DNA from 2 places in the Brenneria uluponensis genome. Region 1 is predicted to be linked to the other one. Evidence: predicted binding sites of a transcription regulator. Region 1 holds the regulator's gene; the other holds the start of a gene.

Region 1 (4,287 bases):
AAAATAACATAGTGTTGATTTATTGTTGCTGACCATCTTTCTGGGACGAGTATTTTTCTGCAGTATCCTTGATAAGTTGCTGTAACTCACCACGCTGATACATTTCAATGATGATATCGCATCCACCGACCAGTTCACCGTCTACCCATAACTGAGGGAAAGTGGGCCAATTGGCGTATTTGGGCAATTCTGTACGAATTTCTGGATTCTGCAAAATATCAACATAAGCAAAACGCTCGCCGCATGCTGACAACGCCTGTACCGCCTGAGCAGAAAAGCCACAGCTTGGCAGTTTTGGAGAACCTTTCATATATAGCAGGATAGGGTTTTCAGCGATCTGGAGCTGAATTTTTTCAATTGTCGTTGTCGTCATTCTATTGCTTCCTCAAGCACGTGATGGCTATACGGTTGATCCGCCGCCATCAGCATCAGTTATAAATATTGCCAATATCACATTGACTCTTTTGTATTGTAACGATAGCGGCAGTCACAAAAAAACGTTATCTTTTGTAGGGTTTTAAACTAGGGCTATTATTAGATAATGATTGGTGAAATCTGATGCAGAAACTGATGATAATCACACCATAATTACACTCGTTAACGATTTTTCACTATTTTGTTGTAATAAAACGGCTATTCTCACTTTTTTATCGTCCCATTTTCAGGAATACTGTGGAAATCGAGCGATTGAGGACGACATTCAGTCATAATAATTATGCGGTTATTTGTTACCTTTTTCTTGTTATTTTTTAGCAACCTGTTTTTTAATTTGGCACAAGCCGCACCACACGCCGTGGCGGTTTCCCTGCATAAGCTCAATGTGGGCGTAACTGACACGGTTGATACAAGAAAAAACAAACCGTCCAAAAACACCAAAAAAGCCACAGTACCGACACACGATAAAAAAGAGAGGGGCAGTAAGGGATACTCGCTAAAAACGACTAAAACAGCACATTCCCACAGCAAAGCCACACGAAACTCAGCCGCTCATCCCAAACATCTGACTAGACCCTCGACCAAACATCGCACAAAAAACCATGAGACTAAAGCAACAGAAATCAAGCATGTGGCATCGAAAAGACATGAGCCCACACATCACAGAACGCAAGATAGAAAAATAGCGGCACGAACCAAAAGCAGAGAAAGCAAGCACAAGAAAGCACTACCCCTTAGTGTTATGCGCAGAAAGCATTACCAACACGTCAAATTGACTGCCATGAATAAGCTGCTAAAACAGATTGGGAAACCCTATCACTGGGGAGGCGCTTCACCTGCTGCCGGATTTGATTGCAGCGGATTGATCTATTACGCCTACAAGGACGTAGTAAAAATACCGATCCCACGCACAGCTAATGAAATGTTCCACCTGCGTGATGCAGCACCGATCAAAAAGAGTGAGCTGGAAAGAGGTGATCTAGTGTTCTTCCACATTAGTAATCGCGGCGCGGCCGACCATGTCGGGGTTTACCTTGGTAATGGACGTTTTATTCAGTCCCCGCGGACAGGTTCCGATATCAAGATCAGCAAATTGAGCGGCAATTATTGGCAAGAACACTATGTCGGCGCACGCCGTGTCGTCACGCCAAAGACTGTTCGCTGATGTAACATTCTCGTTAAGCTCAAGATACCTGGGTATACCGCACCGAGGGATACTCCAACTGACAACGGGACCTTCCGGTCCCGTTGTCTTTCTGTTTTGTCATGCCAAAAATGACTAATTTAGTGGCTTTACACCGTCACTAAAGCTTATCAGTTCAGCACGGCTGTAAAACTGAACGCCATGATAATGGCCAATGCACACACTGTGGTTAACAACGACATTTTTAGAGCCGTATCCATAAATACCTCCTTTGCAGACTCAGTATTGACATCCGTTATTGTAATCAGAATGGGTTTATTACCCCAAGCCAGGCAATAAATACTACCAATAGTAGTGGGTATATGGAAACTTTCTCTTAATTTGATCGAGAAATCCTCTCCGAATATCGCAGACATAATATGAATTAGCACTTCCACTTTTGCATTAAATCGGACAGAATTTGCAGTTTACTGTACACATCCTGCGTTGGTCGAAAGCGTCAACCTTGCCCTTCAGGTCTAAACCGCCGACTCTCTCCTTCTGAAGTTCTGCTTTCGTGGTCAGAAAGAGAACTATTCGCGCAGGCAAACGATTAACCATTTACTTACTGCTGTAATCAGGTGAGTTCAGGAGTCATTTTACATGGCAACGATTAAAGATGTGGCAAAGCGCGCAGGTGTTTCTACCACAACCGTATCACACGTGATCAATAAAACACGTTTCGTCGCCGAAGATACTAAAGCCGCCGTAAGGGCAGCCATCAAAGAATTACATTATTCGCCAAGTGCCGTTGCCCGCAGCTTGAAAGTTAATCATACAAAATCCATTGGACTGCTTGCGACCTCAAGTGAGGCACCCTACTTTGCAGAAATTATCGAATCTGTTGAGAATAGTTGCTACGCAAAAGGATACACACTAATTCTGTGTAACTCCCACAACAATCTGGATAAGCAACGTGCTTATCTTTCTATGCTGGCACAAAAACGAGTAGATGGATTACTGATAATGTGCGCTGAATATCCACCAGCACTGCTTTCCATGCTGGAAGATTACCGTAACATTCCTATGGTCGTGATGGATTGGGGCAAGGGGCACAGTGATTTTACCGATACCATTATTGATAACGCTTTTGAAGGTGGCTATATGGCAGGTCGTTACCTGATTGAGCGTGGTCACCGCGACATCGGCGCCATTCCCGGTCTGCAAGAGCGGAATACGGGTAGCGGGCGTTACTTGGGTTTTCTTAAGGCCCTGAAAGAAGCGCATATCACAATACATGAAGAGTGGATTGTTCAAGGCGATTTTGAACCGGAATCCGGCTATAAAGCCATGCATCAGATACTGGCACAAAAGCATCACCCAACAGCCGTCTTCTGTGGTGGTGACATCATGGCCATGGGGGCAATCTGTGCAGCTGACGAACTCGGCTTACGTGTACCGCAGGATATTTCGGTGATCGGGTATGATAATGTACGGCACTCTCGCTATTTCACACCAGCGCTGACAACGGTGCATCAACCCAAAGAGCGTTTGGGACAGTCCGCATTATCTATGCTACTGGATCGCATTGTCAGCAAACGTGAAGAAGCACAGGTCATTGAAGTCCACCCTACCTTGATTGAACGACGCTCTGTCGCAGATGGTCCGTTCCGTGATTATCGCCGTTAATTCAGACAATTTACTTATTGCTGCCTTATTTCATTAAATTTTTAACCACTGCTTCAGACTATTTATGCTTGTCCACAGGCTGAAGCAGTCATAGACTTGCTATTGCCTTATGTGAACATAACAGGCAAACAAGACATACTGAATAGTTTTACTATCCTTATACTCAGACTGCCGAACGCCTTCGTCGTCTAATTTGGATAGGTGCTTTCCATACCAACGTTTCTCTTATTTATTTCTCTGAAATAGTTCAGAGGGTAAACGATGGATAAGCATCCACCGATTCTTATTACAGGTGAAAATTGTCTATGTTGTTCCTTGCTGTAATTCAAATGGCAAGGTAGGGAGAGATTATGAGTTCGTCTTATATAGAGGAGCTGGGTAGGCATAATACGTCCTGGTTCCAGATTGTGCATGAAATGCTGTCAATGGCTGACATCACTATTAATGGTTCGCGACCTTTTGATATCACTGTCAAGAATACCGATTTTTATAAACGCATTCTGCGTGAAGGCTCTTTAGGTCTTGGTGAGAGTTACATGGACGGCTGGTGGGAGTGTGAACGTCTGGATATGTTTTTCCATCGGGTACTGCGAGCCGGATTGGAAGAAAAAATACCGCAGCGCTGGCGCGATTTGATACGGATTCTACTTGCACGAGTCATCAATCTTCAATCAAAGAGACGATCCTGGATTGTAGGGAAAGAGCATTACGACCTCGGCAATGATCTTTTCTCACTGATGCTTGATCCATACATGCAATATTCCTGTGGTTACTGGAAACAGGCAGACACCCTGGAACAAGCTCAGGAAGACAAACTTCGTATGATTTGCGAAAAGTTACAGCTGCGTCGCGGCATGACACTGCTGGATATTGGCTGTGGTTGGGGCGGACTAGCGGCATTTGCAGCCCGTCACTACGGTGTATCGGTCACAGGTGTCACTATTTCTCGTGAGCAGCAGAAACTGGCTCAGCAGCGATGCCAGGAACTGGATGTCACGATTTTATTACAGGATTATCGCGATCTGAATCTCCAGTTCGAC
Region 2 (4,287 bases), 1.5 Mb from region 1:
GTTCTTCAATCTGCACCAGGAACCAACGGTCAATATTGGTCAGGTTGAAGACACCATCCACGGACATCCCTGCGCGGAATGCATCTGCCAGATACCAGATACGCTCCGCTCCGGCATCCTTCAGCTCACGGCGGATTTTAGTGAGTGCTTCAGGATCGTCCAGATCCACTTTCGGGTCAAAACCCGATACGCCGACTTCCAGCCCGCGCAATGCTTTCTGTAGTGATTCCTGCTGCGTACGCCCAATCGCCATGACTTCACCAACCGATTTCATCTGTGTGGTGAGGCGGTCATTAGCGCCAGCAAATTTTTCGAAATTAAACCGTGGGATTTTAGTCACCACGTAGTCAATTGAGGGTTCAAATGACGCCGGTGTACGACCACCGGTAATGTCATTCATCAATTCATCCAGCGTGTAACCTACCGCCAGTTTGGCGGCGATTTTGGCAATCGGAAAGCCAGTCGCTTTTGACGCCAGCGCAGAAGAACGGGAAACGCGTGGATTCATCTCGATGATGATCAGACGACCCGTTTTTGGATTCACCGCGAATTGCACGTTAGAACCGCCGGTTTCCACGCCGATTTCACGCAGTACCGCCATCGAGGCGTTACGCATGATCTGATACTCTTTATCCGTCAGTGTTTGCGCGGGTGCAACCGTGATGGAGTCACCGGTATGAATCCCCATGGGATCCAGGTTTTCAATCGAACAGACAATGATACAGTTGTCGTTTTTATCCCGCACCACTTCCATTTCATACTCTTTCCAACCGATGAGAGATTCATCGATCAACAACTCACTGGTTGGTGATAAATCCAGGCCACGGGTACAGATTTCCTCAAACTCTTCACGGTTGTAGGCAATACCGCCGCCGCTTCCCCCCATAGTAAAAGAGGGGCGAATAATACAGGGGAAACCCACATCTGCCGCCACAGCCAATGCTTCATCCATATTGTGCGCGATACCGGAACGAGCGGTTTCCAGACCAATCGACTTCATGGCGATATCGAAACGGCGACGATCTTCCGCCTTGTCGATGGCATCGGCGGTAGCACCGATCATGGTGACACTAAATTCTTCCAGCACACCACGACGTTCCAGTTCCAGCGCGCAGTTCAGTGCCGTCTGTCCCCCCATGGTTGGTAATACGGCATCCGGGCGCTCTTTTTCAATGATTTTACGCACCACTTCCCAGTGAATCGGCTCAATGTATGTCGCATCAGCCATTTCCGGGTCGGTCATGATAGTCGCGGGATTGGAGTTGACCAGAATAACGCGATACCCTTCTTCGCGCAGCGCCTTGCATGCTTGTGCGCCAGAGTAGTCAAATTCACACGCCTGACCGATAACAATCGGGCCGGCGCCAAGAATCAGGATGCTTTTAATATCTGTACGTTTTGGCATTTTCTCGCTCCTGATTATTTAGCTGAAGAACGGTAAGTCTGAATCAATTCGATAAAGTGGTCGAACAACGGCGCAGCATCATGTGGGCCGGGACTGGCTTCTGGATGCCCCTGAAAACTGAACGCTGGTTTATCGGTACGGTGAATCCCTTGCAGAGAGCCGTCGAACAAAGATTTGTGCGTTGTGCGCAAGGTGGTAGGCAAAGACGTTTCATCAACGGCAAAACCGTGGTTTTGTGCCGTGATCATAACACGATCGGCATCAAGGTCTTTCACCGGATGGTTGCCACCGTGGTGCCCGAATTTCATCTTGATCGTTTTGGCACCACTTGCCAGTGCCAGCAACTGATGGCCCAGGCAGATACCAAACACCGGGATATCAGTTTCCAGGAGGGTTTTAATCGCCCTGATAGCATAGTCACAGGGCTCCGGATCCCCAGGACCGTTAGACAGGAAAACCCCATCAGGATTCAGTTTCAGCACATCCTCAGCGGAGGTTTGTGCAGGAACCACCGTCAGACGGCAGCCACGGTCTACCAGGATACGCAGAATATTGCGCTTCACGCCATAGTCATACGCCACCACATGATAGGGCAGATCGCTATTGTCTTTTGCCGCAGGCAATTCGCCTTCCAATGTCCAACTGCCCTGCGACCAGGAATAATGTTCCCGAGTAGTGACTTCTTTTGCCAGATCCATCCCTTTCAGGCCAGGAAACGCATTGGCCTTTTCCAGTGCCAGCGCCGCATCCGGCGCATCACCCGCAATAATACAACCGTTCTGAGCACCTTTTTCACGCAGCAATCGCGTCAGTTTACGGGTGTCAATATCCGCAATAGCGACAATGTTATGGCGTTTAAGATACTCAGAAAGGTTTTCTTCACTGCGGTAGTTACTGGCAATTAGCGGTAAATCCCGGATCACTAACCCCTGGGCATGAATAGAAGAAGACTCTTCATCGCTGGCATTAGTACCAACATTACCAATATGTGGATAAGTGAGAGTAACAATCTGGCGGGAATAGGAGGGATCAGTAAGGATTTCTTGATAACCGGTCATCGACGTATTGAAGACCACTTCCCCCACTGCCGTTCCTTCTGCCCCTATGGCCCGACCGTGGAATTGGGTTCCGTCTTCCAGAACCAATAGCGCTGACTTAATCAAAACACCCTCCAAGGAATAAAAAATCATGTTACTTGCATATTAATTCAGATTTAACGACCTAAATCAATGCAAAAACCACCTGTAAGGCAAATTTTCGGCAAATTGGGCGCATTTTAATGATGGTGTGATAGCTTGTCCACTCAAACCGACTTTTTCTGTATTATTTTTACAGCTTCGGTCAAGAATATGCTTTCACATCGATAAAAACACAGATCAAGTAGCATAAGTAAACGGTTGCCAGAGAGGATAAGTCAGAATCTGAATAATAAACTACCACACTCGACCAGAAAGAGAGAATTAAGAAAAAAAACCGTCCCAAAAACCCACTAAAGTCGAATAAACAATACCATTTAAGTTTATTCATAAAGAAATGAATAAAAAAACAGATCAGATGACGAATATTAAATATTCATCATCTAAATCAAAATGATATAAGTTAATGAAGAATGATAAATATCACAAATCATCCAAACCAAGCACATCTTTCATATCAAAAAGACCATAATTATGAGAACTTAACCACAATGCTGCCCTAATAGCGCCATTTGCAAATGTCATGCGACTGGAAGCCTTATGGGTTATCTCTATACGCTCACCAATATCAGCAAACATTGCCGTGTGTTCTCCCACGATGTCCCCGGCACGCACGGTGGCGAAACCAATGCTTTTTGGGTCGCGCTCACCGGTATACCCTTCACGTGTATAAACCGCACAATCCTTTAGAGAACGCCCCAATGCACCAGCGATTGCCTCACCCATTGCCAGTGCAGTACCAGACGGAGCATCTACTTTATGTCGGTGATGCGCCTCAATAATTTCAATATCGGTGTAATCACCCATTACTTTCGCCGTTTTCTCCAGTAGCTTGAGCATGACATTAACGCCGACACTGAAATTAGCGGCAAAAACGATACCAATATCCGCCGCTGCTTGCCGGATAGCGTCTTTGCCCTGTTCATCAAAACCCGTAGTACCAATAATCATGGATTTGGCATGCTGGCGGCAAAACACCAAATGAGTAAGCGTACCTTCAGGACGAGTAAAATCGATCAGAACATCGAAATCATCCTTTATGGCATCAAGACTGCCGGAAACCGCAACATTCAGCTTTCCCAATCCCGCCAGTTCTCCGGCATCCACGCCAATCAGAGACGATCCCGGGCGCTCCAATGCGGCACCTAACACAGCACCCTTCATTTGTTCAACTGCCTGAATCAGTTGGCGGCCCATACGGCCGCCAGCACCAGCAACCGCAATACGAATTGATGCACCCTTCATATTTTCTCTCTCCTTAATAAAATTCAGCGTGACATAACATCAGGGTAACCGAGCCCCACGAACTATCACCAGCAGATTTATCACCAATAAGGAAATTATGTCAGAAATGCAGAGGAATCAGAAAAAACGATAGGGAAAGCAGGAAGGGTTTGGCTGCCGAGCCCAGAGTCCGGTTTTATCAAACCTGGTGAAAATAACGTCAGCCTATACCCGATAACGCATAATCATTCATTTTCTAGATAACATCAGCAGACGGGTTTCCCGACGGAAACTGCGATAAAAAAAGTGTCACAGCCAGCAAGTCCGCACTCCCGCCAGGGCTAAGATGGCGACGGATAAGTTCATCATCGAAAGCATACAATGCCTGACGTCCGGGCACCGACACCGCCCCGCCGCCCCACAGCAGATATTGGGCATATTGTTGGACAAACCCCAGGCCAT

The links. The regulator PurR, encoded in region 1, represses purine synthesis genes. The targets are predictions, from matches to a motif close to CANGCAAACGTTTGCNTG.
Region 2: the regulator PurR is predicted to act here: its motif matches at 2,792-2,809, upstream of carA (glutamine-hydrolyzing carbamoyl-phosphate synthase small subunit).

Annotation. Positions count from the first base shown of each region.
Region 1 covers NZ_CP135917.1:2,146,734-2,151,020, reverse strand. Annotated here, with positions in the region: gene RS889_RS09845 (Grx4 family monothiol glutaredoxin) at 20-373, opposite strand; gene RS889_RS09840 (C40 family peptidase) at 716-1,600, shown strand; gene cydH (cytochrome bd-I oxidase subunit CydH) at 1,750-1,839, opposite strand; gene purR (HTH-type transcriptional repressor PurR) at 2,222-3,247, shown strand; gene cfa (cyclopropane fatty acyl phospholipid synthase) at 3,598-4,287, shown strand, end outside.
Region 2 covers NZ_CP135917.1:686,813-691,099, reverse strand. Annotated here, with positions in the region: gene carB (carbamoyl-phosphate synthase large subunit) at 1-1,405, opposite strand, end outside; gene carA (glutamine-hydrolyzing carbamoyl-phosphate synthase small subunit) at 1,420-2,568, opposite strand; gene dapB (4-hydroxy-tetrahydrodipicolinate reductase) at 3,025-3,846, opposite strand; gene citG (triphosphoribosyl-dephospho-CoA synthase CitG) at 4,082-4,287, opposite strand, start outside.